DNA from 4 places in the Vibrio sp. 1069 genome. Region 1 is predicted to be linked to each of the others. Evidence: predicted binding sites of a transcription regulator. Region 1 holds the regulator's gene; each other region holds the start of a gene.
What was found. Region 1 encodes CRP, which controls carbon source genes, mostly activating them, when cyclic AMP is high. Its sites were predicted from a motif close to TGTGANNNNNNTCACA; they were not measured.
Positions count from the first base shown of each region.

Region 2: the regulator CRP is predicted to act here: its motif matches at 1,747-1,762, upstream of cytR (DNA-binding transcriptional regulator CytR).
Region 3: the regulator CRP is predicted to act here: its motif matches at 3,956-3,971, upstream of R7040_RS14225 (CTP synthase).
Region 4: the regulator CRP is predicted to act here: its motif matches at 1,580-1,595, upstream of R7040_RS10210 (NupC/NupG family nucleoside CNT transporter).

Region 1 covers NZ_JAWOWP010000024.1:28,421-34,063, forward strand. Annotated here, with positions in the region: gene astA (arginine N-succinyltransferase) at 1-46, shown strand, start outside; gene astD (succinylglutamate-semialdehyde dehydrogenase) at 75-1,532, shown strand; gene R7040_RS22320 (DUF1338 domain-containing protein) at 1,781-2,572, shown strand; gene crp (cAMP-activated global transcriptional regulator CRP) at 2,709-3,341, opposite strand; gene R7040_RS22330 (phosphoribulokinase) at 3,582-4,451, opposite strand; gene R7040_RS22335 (YheU family protein) at 4,577-4,789, opposite strand; gene R7040_RS22340 (hydrolase) at 4,823-5,643, opposite strand, start outside.
Region 2 covers NZ_JAWOWP010000004.1:215,920-221,562, forward strand. Annotated here, with positions in the region: gene ftsN (cell division protein FtsN) at 1-243, opposite strand, end outside; gene cytR (DNA-binding transcriptional regulator CytR) at 466-1,494, opposite strand; gene priA (primosomal protein N') at 1,797-4,001, opposite strand; gene rpmE (50S ribosomal protein L31) at 4,298-4,519, shown strand; gene rpsJ (30S ribosomal protein S10) at 4,975-5,286, shown strand; gene rplC (50S ribosomal protein L3) at 5,301-5,643, shown strand, end outside.
Region 3 covers NZ_JAWOWP010000008.1:158,806-164,448, forward strand. Annotated here, with positions in the region: gene ispD (2-C-methyl-D-erythritol 4-phosphate cytidylyltransferase) at 1-178, opposite strand, end outside; gene ftsB (cell division protein FtsB) at 180-461, opposite strand; gene eno (phosphopyruvate hydratase) at 851-2,152, opposite strand; gene R7040_RS14225 (CTP synthase) at 2,231-3,871, opposite strand; gene mazG (nucleoside triphosphate pyrophosphohydrolase) at 4,076-4,879, opposite strand; gene relA (GTP diphosphokinase) at 5,104-5,643, opposite strand, start outside.
Region 4 covers NZ_JAWOWP010000005.1:58,739-64,381, reverse strand. Annotated here, with positions in the region: gene R7040_RS10215 (DUF3541 domain-containing protein) at 1-245, shown strand, start outside; gene R7040_RS10210 (NupC/NupG family nucleoside CNT transporter) at 300-1,508, opposite strand; tRNA gene R7040_RS10205 (tRNA-Leu) at 2,070-2,153, shown strand; gene R7040_RS10200 (DUF2913 family protein) at 2,186-2,797, shown strand; gene R7040_RS10195 (tryptophanase) at 2,876-4,276, opposite strand; gene R7040_RS10190 (NADH:ubiquinone reductase (Na(+)-transporting) subunit B) at 4,575-5,643, opposite strand, start outside.

The sequences.
Region 1 (5,643 bases):
ACTTTCGGTTGAAGAAGGGGATTTCGTTCGCCTTCTTCCGCAGTAACAGACGACAGAATTTAAGGATAGAAACAATGACACATTGGATTGCAGGTGAGTGGGTACAAGGTCAGGGTGAAGCATTTACGTCTCTGTCGCCGTACAACCAAGAAGTAATCTGGCAAGGCAAAGGTGCAACGGCAGAGCAGGTGAACCAGGCGGTATCTGCAGCGCGTGAAGCGTTTATTGACTGGAAAAAGCGTCCATTTGCAGAGCGTGAGGCGATCGTGTTGGCTTTTGCTGAGAAAGTAAAAGAGAACAGCGAAAAAATCGCTGAAGTGATTGCCAAAGAAACCGGCAAGCCAATCTGGGAAACACGTACCGAAGCGGCAGCGATGGCAGGTAAAATTGCGATTTCTATTCGCGCTTATCATGACCGCACTGGTGAGGCGAGCCGTGAAGCAGCAGGCAACCAAATCGTATTGCGCCACCGCCCATTGGGCGTGATGGCGGTGTTTGGTCCTTACAACTTCCCAGGCCACCTACCAAATGGTCACATTGTGCCTGCGCTATTGGCTGGTAACACGGTAGTCTTCAAACCGTCTGAGCAAACGCCATGGACGGGTGAATTGGCAATGAAGCTATGGGAAGAAGCCGGTCTGCCGAAAGGCGTGATTAACCTTGTCCAAGGCGCGAAAGAAACTGGTATCGCCCTCGCTGACGCTAAAGGCATTGATGGCGTACTGTTTACGGGTAGCGCGAATACGGGGCATGTATTACACCGTCAATTTGCGGGTCAACCGGGCAAGATGCTCGCACTAGAAATGGGTGGTAATAACCCGATGGTGATCTCTGATAAATATGGTGATTTGGATGCCACGGTTTACACCATCATCCAGTCAGCGTTTATCAGTGCTGGGCAGCGTTGTACGTGTGCTCGTCGTTTGTATGTGCCATTGGGTGAAAAAGGCGATGCGCTTATCACCACACTCATTGAAGCGACACGCAATATTCGCGTAGACCAACCATTTGCAGAACCTGCGCCATTTATGGGACCGCAAATTTCGGTCGCGGCAGCCAAGTTTATTCTTGATGCACAAGCTAATCTACAGTCTCTTGGCGGTGAAAGCTTGATTGAAGCGAAAGCAGGAGAGGCGGCGTTTGTTTCTCCAGGCATCATTGATGTAACGAACATTGCTGAGTTACCAGATGAAGAGTACTTCGGCCCACTTCTGCAAGTGGTGCGCTACGAAGGATTAGACAAAGCCGTGGCGCTAGCAAACGATACGCGCTTTGGCTTATCTGCTGGTTTGGTTTCAACCGACGACCAAGAATGGGAATACTTCGTTGACCACATTCGTGCAGGAATCGTGAACCGTAACCGCCAGCTTACTGGGGCAAGCGGTGATGCGCCATTTGGTGGTCCGGGGGCGTCGGGTAACTTGCGCCCAAGCGCTTACTACGCAGCAGATTACTGTGCGTACCCAATGGCATCAATGGAAGGTCAAGAAACTGTCTTGCCTGCAACATTGAGTCCAGGTGTAGCGCTATAAGTTTTAATAATAGAGTCGCAACTATGCATTGCGGCTCACCTTGCCGGCGCATCATTTAGGTATGGGTTGTAGTGATCGTTGGCAGAACACGAAAAGTGAGCAAAGACTCGGAAAAGCGTGTTGACTGACTGGCATTTACCGTCACAGGTTGATGGTTGCTCGTTCATTATTCTGGACAACTTTTGTTGTGAACGAGCAGCCAACTTCCGCTTACCTTTAAACTCTACATCTCGTAACAAGGAGTCGTTATGACGCCCGATGTGTTATTTGAATCGCTATGGCAAGATTACATTCAACGTCTTTGCCCTTCGGCGGCTAAAGTGCATCAGCTGCTTCAAGAAGATGAGCCTCTGATTAATGATCATATAGCTTTACGTACCTTCAATATCGCGCCTCTTGGTATTGAAACTCTAGCTAAGCCATTTGTAGCTATTGGTTACAAGGCGTGTGGTGATTACATTTTCGAAAGCAAAAAGCTGGTTGCTAAGCACTATGAGCACCCAGATCCGAAGCAACCTAAAGTATTTATTAGTGAGCTAAAAGTTGAAGAGTGCTCGCCTGAGCTACAAGAGATTGTGAAAAATTTGGTGGCACAAATCGATGCTGACAAGCTGAAAGATAGCGCATTCTTACATGGTGGACGCTTGTGGGATTTAAGCTTTGCTGATTACCAAACGTTGGCTAAAGAAAGTGAGTACGCATCTTGGCTTGCGGCGCATGGTTACGGAGCAAACCACTTCACGGTGAGCGTTAACCAGCTCAATGAATATGAAGAAGTGAAGCAGGTAAACGATCATCTGCGTACCGCTGGGTTTACCATTAATGAAAATGGTGGTGAAGTGAAGGGCACTCCTGAGGTGTTGCTAGAGCAGTCATCGACCATGGCAGATAAAGTAGCGGTTCGTTTTAGCGAAGGCACTGAAATTATCCCTGGCGGGTTTTATGAATTTGCTAAGCGCTATCCGATGGAAAATGGTGATTTGTACCCAGGTTTCGTGGCCGCTTCAGCTGACAAAATCTTTGAAAGTACGAATGGCTAAGTTTTAGGGTTAACCTGTTAAGCTTACTCATTAGTGTTCGCTGCACCCTATCTCATTTGGTCATGAGTAAATAAAAAGCCACCAATGTTGCCATTGGTGGCTTTTATAATTTTGTTCGTGTCACTCTAGTTCGAGATTAACGAGTACCGTAAACCACGATGGTTTTACCGTGAGCAGAGATTAGGTTCTGCTCTTCTAGCATCTTCAAGATACGACCTACTGTCTCACGAGAACAGCCAACAATTTGACCGATTTCTTGACGAGTGATCTTGATTTGCATGCCGTCTGGGTGAGTCATTGCGTCTGGTTGTTTTGCAAGGTTCAGAAGCGTCTGAGCGATACGACCAGTTACGTCTAGGAACGCCAGGTCACCCACTTTTTGGCTAGTTACTTGAAGACGACGAGCCATCTGCGCAGAAAGACGCATTAGGATGTCTGGGTTTACTTGGATAAGCTGACGGAACTTCTTGAAAGAAATTTCAGCAACTTCACAAGGAGATTTAGCACGAACCCAAGCTGTGCGCTCTTGGTCTTCCTCGAATAGACCAAGTTCACCAATAAAGTCTCCTTGGTTTAGGTAAGAAAGGATCATCTCCTTACCTTCTTCGTCTTTGATAAGAACCGCAACAGAACCTTTAACGATGTAGTACAAAGTTTCTGCCTTTTCGCCCGCGTGAATTAGCGTGCTCTTTGAAGGGTACTTATGAATATGACAGTGTGAAAGAAACCACTCTAATGTTGGGTCGGTTTGAGGTTTACCTAGAACCATAATATCTCACTTCCTCTGCAGGGTACGCTTGCGCTATCCATATTTTAGCTAAGCCTGAATTAGGCCTACTAGAATAAGAGCACTTTTTATATGCTGCAAGCTCTCTTGTGTTTCGGTAAGAAATAGTATCCTTTTTCGAAAACGATTTCTTGATTTTAATCGTGCCATGATTGAGATTTTGTAAGCAAAACTGTGCACATGATCACGGTATGAAAAGTAAACATCTTCGCAGGCAGGTTTTTAGCCAATTTTCCCTGTTTCGATGAGCTGTTGTAGGATAGGCCGAACTATGAGCTCCATTGCAAAGCTCATCTTACCGCCGGGTACGACAATCGTGTTGTGGCGTGACATGAATGAGCCATCAATCATGGCCAGCAGATATGGGAAGTCGACATTCTTGATACCGCGTAGGCGAATCACCACAAAACTCTCATCCAAACTAGGGATGCCTTTTGCATTAAGTGGGTTGGAAGTATCAACGGTCGGTACGCGCTGGAAGTTGATGTGAGTACGAGAAAACTGCGGAGTGATATAGTTGAGGTAATCGTCCATGGATCGCACGATTGAGTCCATTACCGCTTCACGCGAATGGCCGCGATCGCGAGTGTCACGTACGAATTTTTGGATCCACTCTAAGTTCACAATCGGCACCATGCCAATTAAGAAATCCACATGTTGAGCAACATTAACATCGCCATCGACCACGCCACCATGTAACCCTTCATAAAACAGCACGTCGCTGTTTTCGGGTAAGTCTTGCCACGGTGTAAACGTGCCTGGCATTTGATTGTAGGGAACCGCTTCGTCAAACGTGTGCAGATAACGGCGCACGCTGCCAGTGCCGTCATGCCCGAACTTACGGAAAAACTCTTCTAATCCCGGGAAGTCATTAGCTTGTGGGCCAAAGTAGCTAATGTGTCGACCTTGCTCGCGGGCTTTGCGGATTTCGATGTCCATCTCTGGGCGAGTAAAGCGATGGAAGCTATCGCCTTCAACCCATGCGGGTTTAACGTTCATCATATTGAACATTTTACGGAAGGCTTCAGATGTAGTGGTCGTGCCGGCACCGGACGAACCAGTAACCGCAATAATTGGGTGTTTAGCTGACATGACAAACCTTGTCGAAAATTACTTACCTGTAATGTGCAGTAGAGTTACTACTGCACGGTCGATATCCCACTATAGCACGTAACAATACCTTGTCATCGAGTGGGATACGGTAAAATGTGAAGGGTCTAAAATTTTGTTTTATGTTGAATATCGACGGTTTCGTGTAGCTCAGAGAACACGATAACCGCTTCACCTTTTTCCAATTGAGCTTTGACTTGATCAATTTTGTCTTGCAAAGAAACCTCGACGGTTCCGTAATCCGTTCCTTCGCGTAAGACGAATTCACGAATTAAGTTTTCCAATGTTTCCGGCGCAATGTCTTGCCATGGAATGATCATAAATACCTCTAACTTTTATGATGAGCGGCTAGTTTACTGCGTTCGTTGCTTGGATACAGCAGAAAGGTAATCTGCGGCGATACTTTCGTAATACGCGGGCAGCGCTTCCTCCAACCAAAACTTAGGTTTTAACGCCGTTCCTGTCAGGAAGCCAACATGGCCACCGTGTTCAAAGAGACGGTAATCAATGTTATCTGGCAGAACAAACTTCGGGATCACATCGTCGGTCATGAACGGATCGTCTTTGGCATGGATGATCAGTGTGGGTAGCGTGATTTGCTGTAGTTTACTTAAGCCAGAGCATTGGTCGTAATAATCTTGTGCGTCTTTGAAGCCATGCAATGGTGCGGTAATCAAATCATCGAATTCATACAATCGTGTGACACGTTTTATTGAGTTGTAGGACAGCGCAAGCTCGCCATGCAGTAGATGATGCTTTTGTAACGCGTTACGTTTCAGTGAAGAAAGCAGATAACGGCGATACACTTTTGAAAAGCCTTGTTCTATACGGTTTGCACACGCCGCTAGGTCTAAAGGCGCTGAGATAATAGTCGCTGCATTCAAAATAGGGTGGTCTTTATATTGGGCTAAATAATTCGCCAACATGTTACCGCCAAGAGAAATACCAACTGCAACTTTGGGATTATCAGGAAAACGTTGTTCAAGGTGCTCTAGGAAGTAACGAGCATCCGTCACTTCACCCGAGTGGTAAGCTCGTGCTTTTTTGTTTGGTTTACCGCTGCAGCCACGAAAATGCATCATCACCGACAGCCATCCAGATTGAGCAAATGCATTCATTAACCCATTGGCATAAGGGCTATAGAAGCACCCCTCTAATCCATGAAATAAAACAA
Region 2 (5,643 bases), on a different contig from region 1:
TTCTGGTGGTGGCGGCAAATCTTTTTTCGGTTTTGGTTTACTTACAGTGGTTGTTGGCTGTTTCACTACAGGCTGTTTAGGTTCTGGATCGCTACTCAAAAGGTAAAGACCATAGCCAAAACTACCCACTAGCAAGATAGCGAGCAGACCACTACGCCAAGGCTTTTTTCTTATCGGCGGCTGTTTTTTTGTCGACTTTTTTGGGGCGCCTCGCCCCCGTCTTACATAATCTCTATTTGCCACGGTTATTTCTGGTCATCAAGGATTCTTGCAAATATGTTAATCCAGAACGAGTTGAGAAAACACCCTATTGATAGAATCTTGATAGCTAAAGCGCGACAACGCCCGAGTATAGGGGTGTGTTTCAGTTCTCGCTTATATTTATTCAGGGATACACAAAAAGCAGGAGGGTAAATAAAAAGCGGCGCCTTAGCACCGCTTTAGGGATGAATACTAATCTTTAGGTTAAGGGCGCTGTGGTGGCGCTGCACTTCCGCGAATGACGAGATTAGTTTCAAGCAGACGCGAGCCTGAATGCACGTCGTGGCCTTTTAACATCTCGAGCATCATTAGCATTGCTTGTCGACCAATCTCATAGCGAGGCTGAGAGATAGTGGTCAACGGTGGATCGCAGTACTGAGCGAAGTTAATGTCATCAAAGCCCACAACAGAGAGATCTTGCGGGACTCGTAAGCCAAGCTTTTTCGCTTCTTGAATTGCGCCGATGGCCATTGTGTCACAGTGACAGAAAATAGCCGTTGGTGGCTCTGGCAATTCGAGCAGTTTACGAACGGCTTTTGCTCCGCCATCAAAAGAGAATTCAGTAATGACACTATATTGTGGATCTTTATTGATGCCGGCACGGCGCAGGGCTTGTTGGTAGCCTTGTTGGCGGAACTGACACAATATTGCTGTATCTGGTCCAGAGATTTGAGCAATGCTTTTATGACCTAATTGGGTCAGGTAATTCACCGCTTCAAATGCTGAGGTCAGGTTGTCAATATGTACTGTCGGAAGCTCGAGTTCAGGCGCAAATTCACACGCCATTACCATCGGAGGTAAGTTCTTTTGTTCTGGCTTACTGACATCGAATGGTAGATCTGTACCAAGCAGTAGCATTCCATCTGCCTGCTTAGTAAATACGAGATTAACGAAAGAGCTTTCGCGTTTCTTCTGTTGTCCGCTATCGCCCAGAAGGACTAGATAGCCATGTTCCATGGCTGCATCTTCAATACCGCGAATAATTTCAGAAAAATAAGGATCACAGATGTCGGGAACGATAGTAACAATGGTTTTTGATTCGTTTCTACGTAAGTTACGCGCTAATGAGTTTGGAGAATAACCCGCTTCAAGTACGGCTTCTTCTACTCTCTTTCTTGTAGAAGAAGAGACCTTCTCTGGATTCATTAAGGCTCGAGATACCGTAGCCGTAGACACTCCCGCAAGCTGGGCAACATCCTTCATTGTCGCCATAGTTTTTAACCTCTCATTTATTTTTTGCCAAGGTGACGTTATTCCGGTTTGAAATCAGAGTAATCAACCGAGTTAGAGCTGTGTTTGCTCTTCGCTCAGTTCGTGTTAACGAGTGGGAAAATGGATTCTTCACCGCGATATCAATTTATGGGAATAGTCATTGTTTTAATTTAAGCCTGTGCAAACAAGTCACTTTAGACTTTTCTAATTTGGATAGTCTATTCATTTCTAAAGTGAAAGTTACGGTCTGTTTAACAAAAATTGCAATCTCGGTGTGATTTTGGTCACATTAAATGGTAATTCATTACATAGTTAAACGTTTGCTAGCTGAGATCTTGTGGTTCTATGTCTAAATTCCAGCGTACTTTCTTAGCATTTGGCAACAACTCAATAGCAGGTTTGGCACTGGTTAATAACTTTTGCATCAATGAACGATGTTGAGTTTGTAGTAATAGTTGCCAGCGGTATTTACCAGCCCGCTTAGCCAAAGGTGAAGGAGTTGGGCCTAATACCATACAAGAACCATCGAACAGAGGGTGTGACTCTAACGTAAAACGAACCTGACGCAGGAAGTCTTCAACTACCTCACTTTGGTTTGCCTCTGCTTTGAACAGAGTCAAGAAACTATAAGGCGGAAGCTGAGCCAGTTTGCGTTCTTCCAGAGCAGTCATAGCAAAGTGGCGATAGTCTTTTTGAAGCAGGGCCTGCAGCAAGCTGTGCTCAGGATGGTGGGTTTGTAGGATAACCTCGCCAGGTTTACTTGCGCGGCCGGCACGACCTGCGACTTGAATAAACAACTGCGCTAGTCTCTCGGAAGCGCGGAAGTCGCTACTATAGAGAGAGCCATCAACATCCAAAAGAGCAACGAGCGTTACATTTGGAAAATGGTGCCCCTTAGCCAGCATTTGGGTGCCAATCAGAATTTGATGTTCACCTTTACGAATTGATTCAAGGGCATCTTCCAAACTACCTTTGCGACGTGTGCTGTCTCTGTCGATGCGAATAGCGTTGTATTCTGGAAATAACTGAGCCAATTGTTGTTCGAGTTGTTCCGTTCCTACGCCGACGGTAACCAGTTGAGTTGAACCACACCCCTGACACTGATGAATTACCGGTTGTTGTGAGCCGCAGTGATGGCAGCGTATTTCGTTGCTGTAATGGTGGAACGTATAGTACGCATCACAGCGTTTACATTCTGCAATCCAACCGCATTCATGGCACATCAAAGCGGGCGAAAAGCCTCGGCGGTTAAGAAACAACATTACTTGATTGCCAGCTTTTAAATGCTTGCGCATTTCGGCAATCAGTTGGGCAGATAAGCCACTTTCTAAATACTGACCTTTTACATCTAACACTTTATTGGTGGTTGGTACGGCAGAGCCAGCTCGTTGGGTTAGTGTTAAATGGTGATACTTGCCTGACAAGGCATTGTGCAATGTCTCCAGTGCAGGTGTGGCTGAGCCCAGAACAATAGGCACTTGCTCCTTGTGCGCACGCATGACCGCGACATCACGAGCGTGGTAGCGCAAGCTGTCTTGTTGCTTATATGAGGAGTCGTGTTCTTCATCGACAATAATGATGCCCAGATCCGCAAAGGGAGTGAGTAGGGCAGAGCGTGTGCCGATAATGATTCCGGCCGCTTTGTCGCGTGCAGAAAGCCACGCATTCAGACGCTCCGTCTCGTTTAACCCGGAGTGGATGACGTCAACTGGCACATTAAAACGGCGTTTAAAGCGGTTGATGGTTTGGGGCGTTAGACCGATCTCAGGTACTAAAACTAATGCTTGTTTCCCTTGCTCTAAAACTGGCTTGATAAGGTTTAAGTAAACTTCTGTTTTACCAGAGCCAGTTACTCCCTCTAATAAATAGCAAGCAAAACCTGTTTGGCTATTTACACTCGCAATAGCCAGCGCTTGTTCGTGGTTGAGCTTTGGCTTCTCGACGTCGCATTCAACGTGCTGTCCCCACTGGATGATTGCAGGCTTCTTCTCGATACGTTCAATCCAGCCTTTCTCTTCTAAAGACTTTAGTACTGTTGAGGCTATCTCTTGGTCGACAAATTCCTGGTGAGGCAAAGCGCCGTTAACCAACATTTGCAAGACCTTCTGTTGTTTGACCGCTCGACGATCAAGCCCTTGCATCAGCTTGTCTTTACCGGATTCGGTAATTTGCCACTCTTGTAGCGTCGCAAAATCTGCAGGCTTTCCTTTACGTAGAGCTGCTGGCATCGCATTGTGTAGCGTATCTCCAAGTGGGTATTGGTAGAACTGGCTGCACCAAGTCAGCAACGAATAAAGCTTTTCAGACCATATCGGCTGAGAATCAAGAACTGCTTTGATTGGCTTGAGTTGATCTTTGGGAAAGTCCGAGTGATTAACCATCGCGGTGACGATGCCAACTAACGTTTGGCGTCCAAAAGGTACGGAAACGCGTCCACCAATGATCGGAAACAGGTGCCCCGGAATGGCGTAATCAAATTGTTTGTCGAGCGGAACGGGTAATGCCACTCTAGCAATGGTTGGACGCATAAATTCTTAGCTATTAAAAAAGAGGGAAAGGAAATGAGAGTCTATTAAAATCGGTATGGAAATTCGAGTAAAGCAATATGATTCAGCGTGAATCGTGCCTCTATGATTAGTCTGGCTAAAAAAGTGGCGAAAAAGTTGCCAAATGTGTTGATCCGAGCAATGTGATTCTTTACTATATCGCGCCTTGAGATATGGCTTCGGCAATTAGTTGATGCGGTATCCCATTTTATTATTAATTGCGTGTGGTGTGCGGCTTAGATTCGTATAGCGACACGGCCTACTATTGAGGTTATCCCATGAAAGCTGGTATCCACCCAGAATACAAAGCAGTAAAAGCGACTTGTTCTTGCGGCAACTCTTTTGAGTTCAACTCTACTCTAGGTAAAGAGTCTATCCACCTAGACGTATGTGACAAGTGTCACCCATTCTACACTGGTAAGCAACGTATCGTTGATACAGGCGGCCGTGTTGATCGCTTCAACAAGCGTTTCGGTGCACTATCAAGCGGTAAGAAATAATAGCAGCCGCTATTACGATTACAGTTTAGAAAAGGGCGCTTCGGCGTCCTTTTTGTTTAATGGCTACCAAGCGAAGAGGGATGTATGGGGTTTGGAATATTCCCGATTATTTTTCACTCAGCGCTTGCAACCTAAAGTGTGATCTGTATAATGCAGCGCACTGGTTAAGCCAGTTGTGAACCAATGAGCAGTGAGGAGCGAGCAAATCTAAGGATTTGCAAGGTAATGTATACTCAGCTTATGTTCGCGGTTAATACAATTAGCTATCTTTTCTTCGGAAAAACTATCCTCAAAGGTGACTTTGGCATATAGGGATAGTTAATCGAAAATTAACTGACAATGCGTCCTAATCTTGGATGCTACGGTTTCACATAAATCAATCGGCATTCTCTCGTCTTGACGAGTTTGAGTGGCGATATTGTTTGTGTAATTTATTGAATTTGGAGCTCTGTCTCATGCAGAACCAACGTATCCGTATCCGCCTAAAAGCTTTCGATTACAAACTAATCGATGCTTCTACAGCGGAAATCGTTGAAACAGCTAAGCGCACTGGCGCACAGGTTCGTGGTCCAATCCCACTGCCAACTCGTAAAGAGCGTTTCACAGTTCTTATCTCTCCACACGTTAACAAGAAAGCACGTGACCAGTACGAAATCCGTACTCACAAGCGTCTAATCGACATCGTTGAGCCAACAGACAAGACTGTTGATGCTCTAATGCGTCTAGACCTTGCTGCGGGCGTTGACGTTCAAATTAGCCTAGGTTAAGGGAGATTAGAAGTATGATTGGTCTAATCGGTCGTAAAGTGGGCATGACCCGCGTATTTACTGAAGAAGGCGTTTCTATCCCAGTAACAGTTGTTGAGGTTGAAGCTAACCGTGTTTCTCAAGTGAAAACTCTTGAAACTGACGGCTACGCAGCAATCCAGGTTACAGCTGGTTCTAAGAAAGCTAACCGTGTAAACAAAGCTGAAGCAGGTCACTTTGCTAAAGCTGGCGTTGAAGCTGGTCGCGGTCTTTGGGAATTCCGTTTAGAAAACGGCGAAGAGTTCGAAGTTGGTTCAGAACTAACTGTTGAACTATTCAACGAAACTAAGAAAGTAGACGTTACTGGTACATCTAAGG
Region 3 (5,643 bases), on a different contig from region 1:
CAGTAACAGCAACGACAACCTTAGAAATATTTGGGTGAGAAAGCAGTTTCTCTACGGTATGTTCCAGTACCGCTTTACCTTCGATCAATAAATATTGCTTAGGGCGATCTGCCTTCATTCTGCTCCCTACACCAGCAGCAGGCACAATTGCGATATGCGATGAGTTCATATCCAACATTTTAATGGTTTTCCTCACCTATAATGCGGTAAAAAGTCTCGCCATCTTTAACTAAACCGAGCTCATGACGCGCACGTTCTTCAATCGCATCAAGACCTTGCCTTAAGTCATCAATCTCAGCGAACATTTCATTGTTGCGAGCTTGTAGCTTGCTGTTCACTTGTTGCTGAACTTCAATTTCATCTTTTACTGTGTAGTAGTCAGACACTCCGTTTTTACCAAACCATAGAGTGTATTGAAGCAAGCCAAACAGTAGCGTAAGGGCTATAACAAAGATTCGCATATCGCTGCTAACATTCTGTACCGGAAGGAATTAGATAAGGTGACATATATAGCATAAATGCGAGGTTGCCTCTAGGGGAGAAAGGGAGACTCACACGCTCCTTACAAGAAATAAGCAGCAAAATGAAACAAGCTCATGGGAAGCGAACCTTACCCATGACCAAAGTAAGACCCCAAAATACAAATCTATAAATACAAAAAAACGCCGTAGCGAGGGTTTCAAAAAGCTATTTAGCGAAACTTTACTCAATGAGAATTAAGCTTGGCCTTTAACTTCTTTAAGACCGCTTACTTGAAACATGGACTTAGCGCTTCCGTTATATAAAAAAACACCCCGCCAAGGCAGGGTGTTTTGAAAGCTTTAAGTTAAGCTGCTAATTCAGTGAAGAATTAAGCTTGACCTTTAACTTCTTTAAGACCGTTGAAAGGAGCGCGCTCACCTAGAGCTTCCTCGATACGGATTAGCTGGTTGTACTTAGCAACACGGTCAGAACGGCTCATAGAACCAGTTTTGATTTGACCTGCTGCTGTACCTACCGCTAGGTCAGCGATAGTTGCATCTTCAGTTTCGCCAGAACGGTGAGAGATTACTGCTGTGTAACCTGCGTCTTTAGCCATCTTGATTGCAGCTAGAGTCTCAGTTAGAGAACCGATTTGGTTGAACTTGATAAGGATAGAGTTAGCTACGCCTTTCTCGATACCTTCAGCAAGGATCTTAGTGTTAGTAACGAATAGATCGTCACCTACTAGTTGAAGCTTGTCACCTAGTAGTTCAGTTTGGTGCTTGAAGCCATCCCAGTCAGACTCGTCTAGACCGTCTTCGATAGAAACGATTGGGAATTGGTTAGCTAGCTCAGCTAGGTAGTGGTTGAACTCTTCAGAAGTGAAAGTTTTACCTTCGCCTTTCATGTTGTAGATGCCAGCTTCTTTGTCGAAGAACTCAGATGCAGCACAGTCCATAGCTAGAGTAACGTCTTTACCTAGTTCGTAACCAGCAGCTGCAACAGCTTCTGCGATAACTTCTAGAGCTTCAGCGTTAGATTTAAGGTTAGGAGCGAAACCACCTTCATCACCAACTGCAGTGCTGTAGCCTTTAGACTTAAGAACTTTAGCTAGGTTGTGGAATACTTCTGCACCGATACGTAGACCTTCTTTAAGAGTCTTAGCGCCAACTGGTTGGATCATGAACTCTTGGATGTCAACGTTGTTGTCTGCGTGCTCACCACCGTTGATGATGTTCATCATTGGTAGAGGCATAGAGAACTGACCTGCAGTGCCGTTTAGCTCAGCGATGTGCTCGTATAGAGGCATGCCTTTCGCAGCAGCAGCAGCTTTAGCGTTTGCTAGAGAAACAGCTAGGATAGCGTTAGCACCGAATTTAGATTTGTTTTCAGTGCCGTCTAGTTCGATCATTACTGCGTCGATTGCAGCTTGGTCTTTAGCGTCTTTGCCAACTAGAGCTTCAGCGATTGGGCCGTTTACAGCTTCAACTGCTTTAAGAACACCTTTACCTAGGAAACGTGCTTTGTCACCGTCACGTAGCTCAAGAGCTTCGCGAGAACCAGTAGATGCGCCAGATGGAGCTGCCGCCATACCTACGAAACCGCCTTCTAGGTGTACTTCAGCTTCTACAGTTGGGTTACCACGTGAGTCGATGATTTCACGACCTAGAACTTTAACGATCTTAGACATTAATGTTTCCTCTCGTTTCAAATATAAATGTCAATCTTAAAGGGCAGCAGCACAACCTTCGCCGCCGCCCGTATCCTTTTACTTCTCGAATTCGCCGCGTGCGTTTTGGCCCGCAGCCTTAACAAAACCTGCAAACAATGGATGTCCATCGCGAGGAGTCGAGGTGAATTCTGGGTGGAACTGAGCCGCTACAAACCATGGGTGAGCTGGGTTCTCAATCATTTCCACTAACTTCTTGTCCGCAGATAGACCTGATACTTTTAGGCCTGCTTTTTCGATTTGCGGACGAAGCACGTTATTCACTTCGTAACGGTGACGGTGACGTTCATGGATCGTCGCGCTACCGTACAGTTCACGAGCTTTAGTCCCTTTCTCTAGGTGACACAGCTGTGAACCAAGACGCATCGTACCGCCTAGGTCAGACTTTTCAGTACGCTCTTCTACGCTACCTGATTCGTCTACCCACTCTGTGATCAAACCTACCACAGGGTACTTAGTCTCTTTGTTAAATTCTGTTGAATGTGCACCTTCCATACCCGCAACGTTACGCGCGTATTCGATTAGTGCAACTTGCATACCCAAACAAATACCTAGGTAAGGCACGTTATTTTCACGTGCATATTGAGCCGCACGGATCTTGCCTTCAATACCACGATCGCCGAAGCCACCTGGTACTAGGATTGCGTCCAAACCTTCTAGAAGTTCAACGCCTTTTGTTTCGATATCTTGTGAGTCTACATACTTAATTGTGACGCTTAGGCGGTTTTTCAAGCCAGCGTGTTTAAGCGCTTCGTTCACAGATTTGTATGCATCTGGTAATTCAATGTATTTACCAACCATACCGATGGTTACTTCACCAGTAGGATTTGCTTCTTCGTAGATAACCTGTTCCCATTCAGAAAGGTCTGCTTCAGGAGCAGTAATACCAAAGCGAGCACACACAAGGTCATCTAGCCCTTGAGATTTAATCAACTGAGGGATCTTGTAGATAGAGTCTACATCCTTCATTGAAATTACTGCTTTTTCTGGAACATTACAGAACAGTGCGATTTTTTTACGCTCATTCGCAGGAATAACGCGATCGCTACGGCAAACTAGGATGTCTGGCTGAATACCGATAGATAGAAGTTCTTTTACAGAGTGTTGCGTCGGCTTAGTTTTCACTTCGCCCGCTGCCGCTAGGTAAGGAACAAGTGTTAGGTGCATGAACATTGCGCGCTCACGGCCTAGCTCAACAGCTAGCTGACGAATCGCTTCCATAAATGGTAGTGATTCGATATCACCAACAGTACCGCCAACTTCAACGATAGCCACATCATGGCCTTCAGAACCTGCAATAACGCGATCTTTGATTGCGTTAGTGATATGAGGGATAACTTGAATAGTTGCGCCTAGGTAGTCACCACGACGTTCTTTACGAAGTACGTCGGCATAAACACGACCTGCAGTGAAGTTGTTACGCTTGGTCATCTTGGTACGGATGAAACGCTCGTAGTGACCAAGGTCAAGGTCAGTCTCTGCGCCATCTTCTGTAACGAACACTTCACCGTGCTGAGTAGGGCTCATTGTGCCCGGGTCAACGTTGATGTAAGGGTCAAGCTTCATCATAGTCACTTTAAGACCACGAGCTTCTAGAATAGCCGCAAGAGATGCTGCTGCAATACCTTTACCTAGAGAGGATACAACCCCGCCAGTAACAAAAATGTAATTTGTCGTCATGTTTAACCTGAAATTGGTTGAATGAGGGAAATGGAGTGCTTCTGGACGGGAGATAAATATACCAGAAGCTCCTTACCGCCACAACGTGAAATCTATCACACCGTAATTTTTTATTTTTTGCTTCAAATCAAAGTGAGCAAAGACAACCCAAAGTCCGTTTCGTGTAACCAAACAAGCTGACCTTATATTATGTATTCTGCCAGTTTACCTCTGCCTCGATTCTTCTTGTTTTACTTCATCCCAAAAATGGTCAAGTTCTGATAAAGAACAATCTGTAAGTACTTTGCCTGACTGCTGGACCTTGCCTTCAACTTGTTTAAAACGTCGCGCAAACTTTACGTTTGCTTTTCCTAGCGCGACTTCTGGGTTTTTATCAAGGTGGCGAGCCAAATTGACAGTCGCAAATAGCAAATCACCGAGCTCCAACTCAACTTTCTCTTCATCGGGCTGAACTTGCAGTGCCTCTTCCATGACTTCGTCAATTTCTTCTCGTACTTTATCGACAACCGGGCCAAGTGAATCCCAATCAAACCCAAATTTTGCACATTTTTTCTGAATTTTTGTAGCACGAGAAAGTGCCGGTAAAGAGTTTGGTATTGAGTCTAGGATACTTTCTTCCGCTTTGCCTACTAGGGCTTTTTCTTTTGCTTTTTCCGCTTCCCAGTTCGCGTTAATTTCCTCGTCAGATTCAAACTCAACATCTGAAAAAACATGCGGGTGGCGACGAGTCAGTTTTTCGTTCACGGTTTCGACGACATCCGAAAAGTCGAACAGCTCTTGCTCTTTCGCTAGCTGACTGTAAAAAATCACCTGAAACAACAAATCCCCTAGCTCTTCTTTTAAATTGGGCCAATCTCGATTTTGAATCGCGTCCACCACCTCGTAGGTTTCTTCTATTGTATGCGGAACGATGGTGTCAAAGGTTTGTTTTAAGTCCCAAGGGCAACCGTTTTCGGGGTCACGCAGCTTCGCCATGATTTGTTCTAACTGTTCAATTGGATGACTCATTTTTTGTTCCTTTAAACCTTTCTATTAAAGAAAAAGGTGAGCAGCCAAAACCACTCACCTTCTACATTATATTTTCTCAGCAGCTTTCACTAAGTAATTGTTACTTTGACAAGGCAACAAATTTTCGCGACTCCTGAGCATAGCTCGCCTATGTGATGAGCCTGGGCCGGCACTCCGGAGTGAGCGCAGGCAACAACGCTACAACGATAACTATGACGAGAGTTTTAGCCGAGGCGTTTCACCGTCATGACATCCTTGATCTGTTCCACACGTTTCGAAACCCGCGAAAGCACCTCAATATTGGTGACTTCTAGGTCAAAGTCCATGATGGCAAGTTGACGTCTGTAGTCGACTCGGTTCTTCATACTGGTCACTTTGATCTTTTCGTTGGCGAACAGTGTCGTAATGTCTTTGAGTAGACCACCTCGCTCCATCGCTTCAACACGCACGGTGAGGATGTATGACCCCACAAAGCCGCTGCCCCAGACTGTATCGATGATGCGCTCTGGCGCATGATGGCGCAGTTCTTCTAGCTGTTCACAGTCACTACGGTGTACTGAAATCCCACGACCTTGCGTTATGTAACCAGAGATATCGTCACCTGGAATTGGCTGACAGCAACGTGCTAGATGTGTCATTAGGTTATCGACGCCTTCTACTACAACTGCGTCTTTTTTCGGTCGGCTTTGCGCGGGTGATTTATGCTCAGCTTCTTGCAGTTTTTCCAGTGCTTGCTGATCTTCTTCCTCTGCCGTTGGCTTGTT
Region 4 (5,643 bases), on a different contig from region 1:
TGTTAGCAGGCTTGGACCATGATCCGGTCGTAAAGAAAACCCGCCAAGCCATTCGTCACGCAATCAACGCAGAAAAAGGGATGATTCCGTCGGTCGACGGTAACTTTGATCTCAAGTACGGCGAACACCGTAACGTGCTAGCCATCATGCTGCTCGATTGGAAAGGGGTACATAAAGCGCCAACTTATCAAGAGCACCCAGAGGCTTTTAAATCGATACCTTACGGCTTAATGCCCAAGCCTTAGAAATAACAAAACCCGCCATTTAGGCGGGTTTTTAGTGTGTATCTTCAATCTAAATTAGAGAGAGATAAAAATGCCCGCTAAGCACGCACTCATCAGGTTAGCGAGTGTACCAGCAGCAACCGCTTTTAGGCCTAGACTTGCAACATCTTTGCGGCGCTCAGGTGCCATCACGCCGATAGAACCCAACTGAATCGCAATTGAGCCAATGTTCGCAAAACCACACAACGCAAAAGTGATAATAATTTGAGTATGCTCAGACAGTGTCGCTTTGTGCTGCACAAAATCGATAAACGCAACAAACTCATTCATCACCACTTTCTGACCAATGTATGAACCCGCAGCTAGGATTTCGTGGCTTGGCACACCAATCAACCATGCGAGAGGTGCAAACAAATAACCAAAAATCGCTTGTAGCGTTACGCCAGAGAAACCAAGTATCTCACCCAAGTTTTCTAGCCCCGTGTTCACCATCGCGATAACACTCACGAAAGCGATAAGCATGGTACCAACAGCAACAGCAACTTTCATACCGCCCATAGCACCGCTTGCTAGCGCATCAATTACGTTGCTTTCTTCTGATTTATCTAGCTCAATATTGTTGTAATCGCTTGGCGTTTGACGCTCAGGAACGATAATTTTTGCCATCATCAAACTACCTGGCGCTGCCATAAAGCTTGCCGCGATCAAGTATTTGAGGTCGACACCCAAACCAGCATAACCACCAAGCACACTGCCCGCCACTGAAGCCATACCACCAGCCATCACGGCAAACAGTTCAGAGCGAGTCATGTTAGAAAGAAATGGACGAATAAGAAGTGGTGACTCGCCTTGAGATAAGAAGATGTTCCCTGTTGCAACCAAAGACTCTGCTTTACTCGTACCCAAGAACTTCTGGATAGCGCCGCCAATAAATTGAATCACTTTTTGCATAATGCCCAAATAGTAAAGGGCGGAGATAAGAGCACTGAAGAAGATGATGATAGGAAGGACACGAATAGCGAAGATAAAGCCAGAAGAAGCGAGGTCACCAAAGAGGAATTTAATCCCTTCATCAGCAAAGCTGAGTAGCCCCGCGACCCCATTACTTAAACTCGCCAGCGCCGCTTGACCCAACGGGAAATAGAGCACCAAAGCAGCAAACCCCATTTGTAGCATCAAGGCGCGAGATACAGTTTTCCAATTAATGGAAGAACGACCCTCAGAAAGTAGGAAAGCACAACCTAGCAGTGCAACAATACCAAATAGACTAAATAGAACACTCATGAGCTGGACCTACTAAACGTTGAAAAAGAAAAAAGAGCCAAAGGAATTGGCAGAAGAAAGGGACAACGCAGCGAGTGATAACTCACTTTTAGATCCAGAATGTAGACAGAACGAATAGTTCGACATCTTATTTTTACCTTATACAAGCAATTGAACGTAGCTGGTCCGGTCCGTGGGGTCATTCACTGCTGGCGAGCATGTTGCTTGGCCTGCTCCATGTGACGGCTTGTATGGGTAAGGGTCCTGAACAACTAAACCCTAATTCCCGCTTAAACGGGACGCAAGTATAGCCAACAAAAAGAGATATTCATCACATTTATTTACGCAAACGTTCAAGCGTTCAAAATTTAGGCAAAAGTACTCTTTTGTCGTCATACTATTAATAAAAGTAAGGGCATAAGGATAGGCGTTGATGGTAAAAAACATAAAAGTGACCAATAAATATGCAATCAAACTCGAAAGAGCCAAAATTCGTCATTTTGCTCTCGCCAACAGGTGGATTTTGGTTATACAATTCGCGTTGCTTCTTTCGAGGCCTCTGAGTATTCAGAGCATCATGATGCCGAGATGGTGAAATTGGTAGACACGCTAGCATGAGGTGCTAGTGCCTTTGGTGTGAGGGTTCGAGTCCCTCTCTCGGCACCATTATCCTTCTTCCCTAATTTTGTTCGAGTGTAATGCAAAGTTCTAAGCAGGCAAGACAGTCTACAGATGCTAATCAACTTCTGAGTGAGCTTGCGGTTCACGCTTTATTACACCTGCACTTTAAAATTCACGCGTCCTCGCATGGCCTCTCCCTTAAAGAACGTAATGACTTACTTCAGAAATGGCTGAAACCAAAACTGAAGAGTAATCGCTATAAGCTGATTAAAAAGCCGTTAAAATCTTTGACTCAGCAGGCAAAAGGTGAGAACGGAAATCTGGAAGCATTACTCGAGCGCTGCGTCGGTGCAGACAAACCCAGCAACCCTCAACCCGATCTAGATAGCTACTTGCTGCTGATCAACGAGATTGAGAAGAAACTGGGGACTACCGTGTTATTATCTCGACCGGAAGACGTCGACTTATCTCACGACCAACACGGCTGTTTGCTGTGTGTGCTTTCTGAGAACTTAAATCAGCACTTCGATGATAATAACGCCCTAATCGCTCCTATTTCGATGCTGTTCCGCGGACCAATGAGTCAACGTTCACTTTTTCTTGGCAGCATTTACGCCAGTGGTACCTTCAATTATGAAGTGCAGTATCAAGACGACCAGTTCGTTCGCATCACATTAGAGTTGGCGTAAGTGTAACGCTAAGAAATAAACGAATCGAAAAAGGCCGCGAAACTCGCGGCCTTTTGCTTATCTAGATTTAAACTTGAGTTAATCGATCTCTTTAAATCGAGCAGTAAAGTGGCGCAGCACTGGTGGCTCGTACTCGAAAGTGAGCCCTTTTAACTCATGTGCACGATTTTTCAGTTCGATAATCGCATCCGCAATGTAATCCATATGATCGTTTGTGTAGACACGACGTGGAATGGTCAAACGCATCAACTCAAGCTCTGACACTTTTTGTTTACCCGTTTCCGGATCTCGACCAAGCAGCAACGATCCTATCTCTACTGCTCGAATACCCGCTTCCAAGTACAAAGCATTACACAATACCTGCGCAGGAAACTGATCCTCTGGAATATGTGGCAAAATCTTAGCGGCATCCACAAACACAGCATGACCACCCGTTGGGTATTGAATCGGAATACCGCCTTCACGTAAGCGCTCACCTAAGTATTGAACTTGGCTAATTCTATAGTGAAGAAAATCCTCATCCGCGGCTTCATACAAACCGCGAGCGAGCGCTTCCATATCACGCCCAGCCATGCCGCCGTATGTTACAAATCCTTCCATGGGTACGCAGCGCGTCTGCACCGCCTGGAACAACTCCTTATGATCACGAATACAACACATGCCACCAATGTTTACCATCGGGTCTTTCTTAGCTGACATGGTGAGCATATCACCGTACTGGTACATCTCACGGATGATTTCCAGAATCGATTTATTCTCGTAACCCGCTTCACGCTGCTTGATAAAGTAGGCGTTCTCACAGTAACGAGCCGAGTCAATCACCACTGGAATATCGTACTTGGTTGCAATCTCGTACACACTGCGCATGTTTTCCATCGACACAGGCTGACCACCGGAGCTATTACAAGTAATCGTGGTGATAATTGCACAAATGTTATGCGAACCGTGCGCTTCAATTGTTGCCACCAGCTTATCGATATCAAAATTGCCCTTCCAATCATAAGGCGTAGTGGTGTCGAATGCTTCTTCCGTTACCACGTTAATCGCTTTACCGCCATTGAGTTCAATGTGACCCGCTGTGGTATCAAAATGGTAGTTCGAGATAAATACTGGCGTTTCGCCACCACGCACCTGACGCATACGCTCAATCAAAGCTGGGAACAAAATTTGCTCGGCACCACGCCCTTGGTGTGCAGGCACGGTGAGCTTATAACCGAAGAAGTGCTCCACTGCATCACACAGGTTGTAGTAATTTCGACTCCCCGCATAGGATTCATCCCCCATCATGATACCAGCCCACTGATTATCACTCATGGCACCAGTGCCTGAGTCAGTCAGCAAATCGATATAAACATCATCACTACGAAGAAGAAATGGATTATAGCCCGCTTCTTTTAACGCGACTTCACGGTCTGCCAAAGTCGTCATTTTGATTGGCTCAACCATTTTGATACGGAAAGGTTCTGGAATACGTTTCATTGTTAATTTCCTTATACGCATTGCCCTACGCAGTTTCACGTAAGACTAAAAAACAAATAGATAGAATGCTTTTCAATGCGATTGCATTGAGGAAATCAACGAGAAGAGATTTTACTAAGAAGAGACAAGCAGTAGTCTAGGTTATACCAGAACGACAGCACCAAACGGCTATCGAGAATATCCTTTATTCTCATCGTCTTCGTCCTCCTGATAAAAATAAAAAGTCAGAAACCCCATGTCTCTGACCTTTTCAATATAGTGCAGTTTTCAATCAATTTTCAGTGAGGTCACCCTCATTTTAAGAAGGTCTCGCCCTTTTCATTCTGCGTTTGATATTACTTTCTTTGACTAGGTAATCGAAAAGTGGCGCGAATAAGTTAGCAAATAGAATCGCTAACATGATGCCTTCTGGATAAGCCGGGTTCAGCACTCGGATAAAAATCGTCATCACGCCGATTAATAGTCCGTATGCCCATTTCCCGTTATTGGTAAAAGCTGCCGAGACAGGGTCTGTCGCCATAAAGAAGGTACCAAACGCAACCCCACCAATCACGAAGTGCCAGTAGAACGGCATGGAGAACATGGGGTTAGAGTCTGAACCGATCGCATTCAATAGTAATGAAGCTCCGATTAAACCGACCAACACGCCCGCAACAATTCTCCACGATGCAATCTTCATAAAGATGAGAACCAAGCCTGTTAGTGCGATCAACAACGTGGAGACTTCACCCATCGAGCCTGGTAAATTACCAACAAAAGCATCTCCCCATGAAATTGTTTGTCCTGTCATATTATTTATCAAAGCACTTTGCCCGCCTTCATACCATTGACTAAGTGGAGTAGCGCCAGAGTAACCATCAGCCGCGACCCACACAGCACCACCGGACATGTTGGCAGGATAGGCAAAGTATAAGAACGCTCGCCCTGCTAAAGCTGGATTTAGGAAGTTTCGTCCAGTACCACCGAAAATCTCCTTCGCCACAACAATACCGAAAGTGATACCTAAAGCCGCTTGCCATAGTGGAATTGTCGGAGGAAGAATCAGCGCAAAGAGTATAGAGCTGACAAAAAAACCTTCATTTACCTCATGCTTTCGCACAATAGCAAACAGAACTTCCCAGAAACCACCAACGATAAACACCGTCGCATAAACCGGGAGAAAGTAAGTAGCACCAAGCCACATTTTACTTCCCCACCCCGCTTGTGAAACCGCATCTAACGAGCCCCATACCCAACTCAGTTGCCATGAAGAAACAAGCGCTTGCTGAGCTGAGGCTTGATCCATTCCATACAACAAGGCATCACTCGCTTGCTGGCCTACGTTGTACATACCCCAGAACATGGCAGGGAAGACCGCCAACCACACC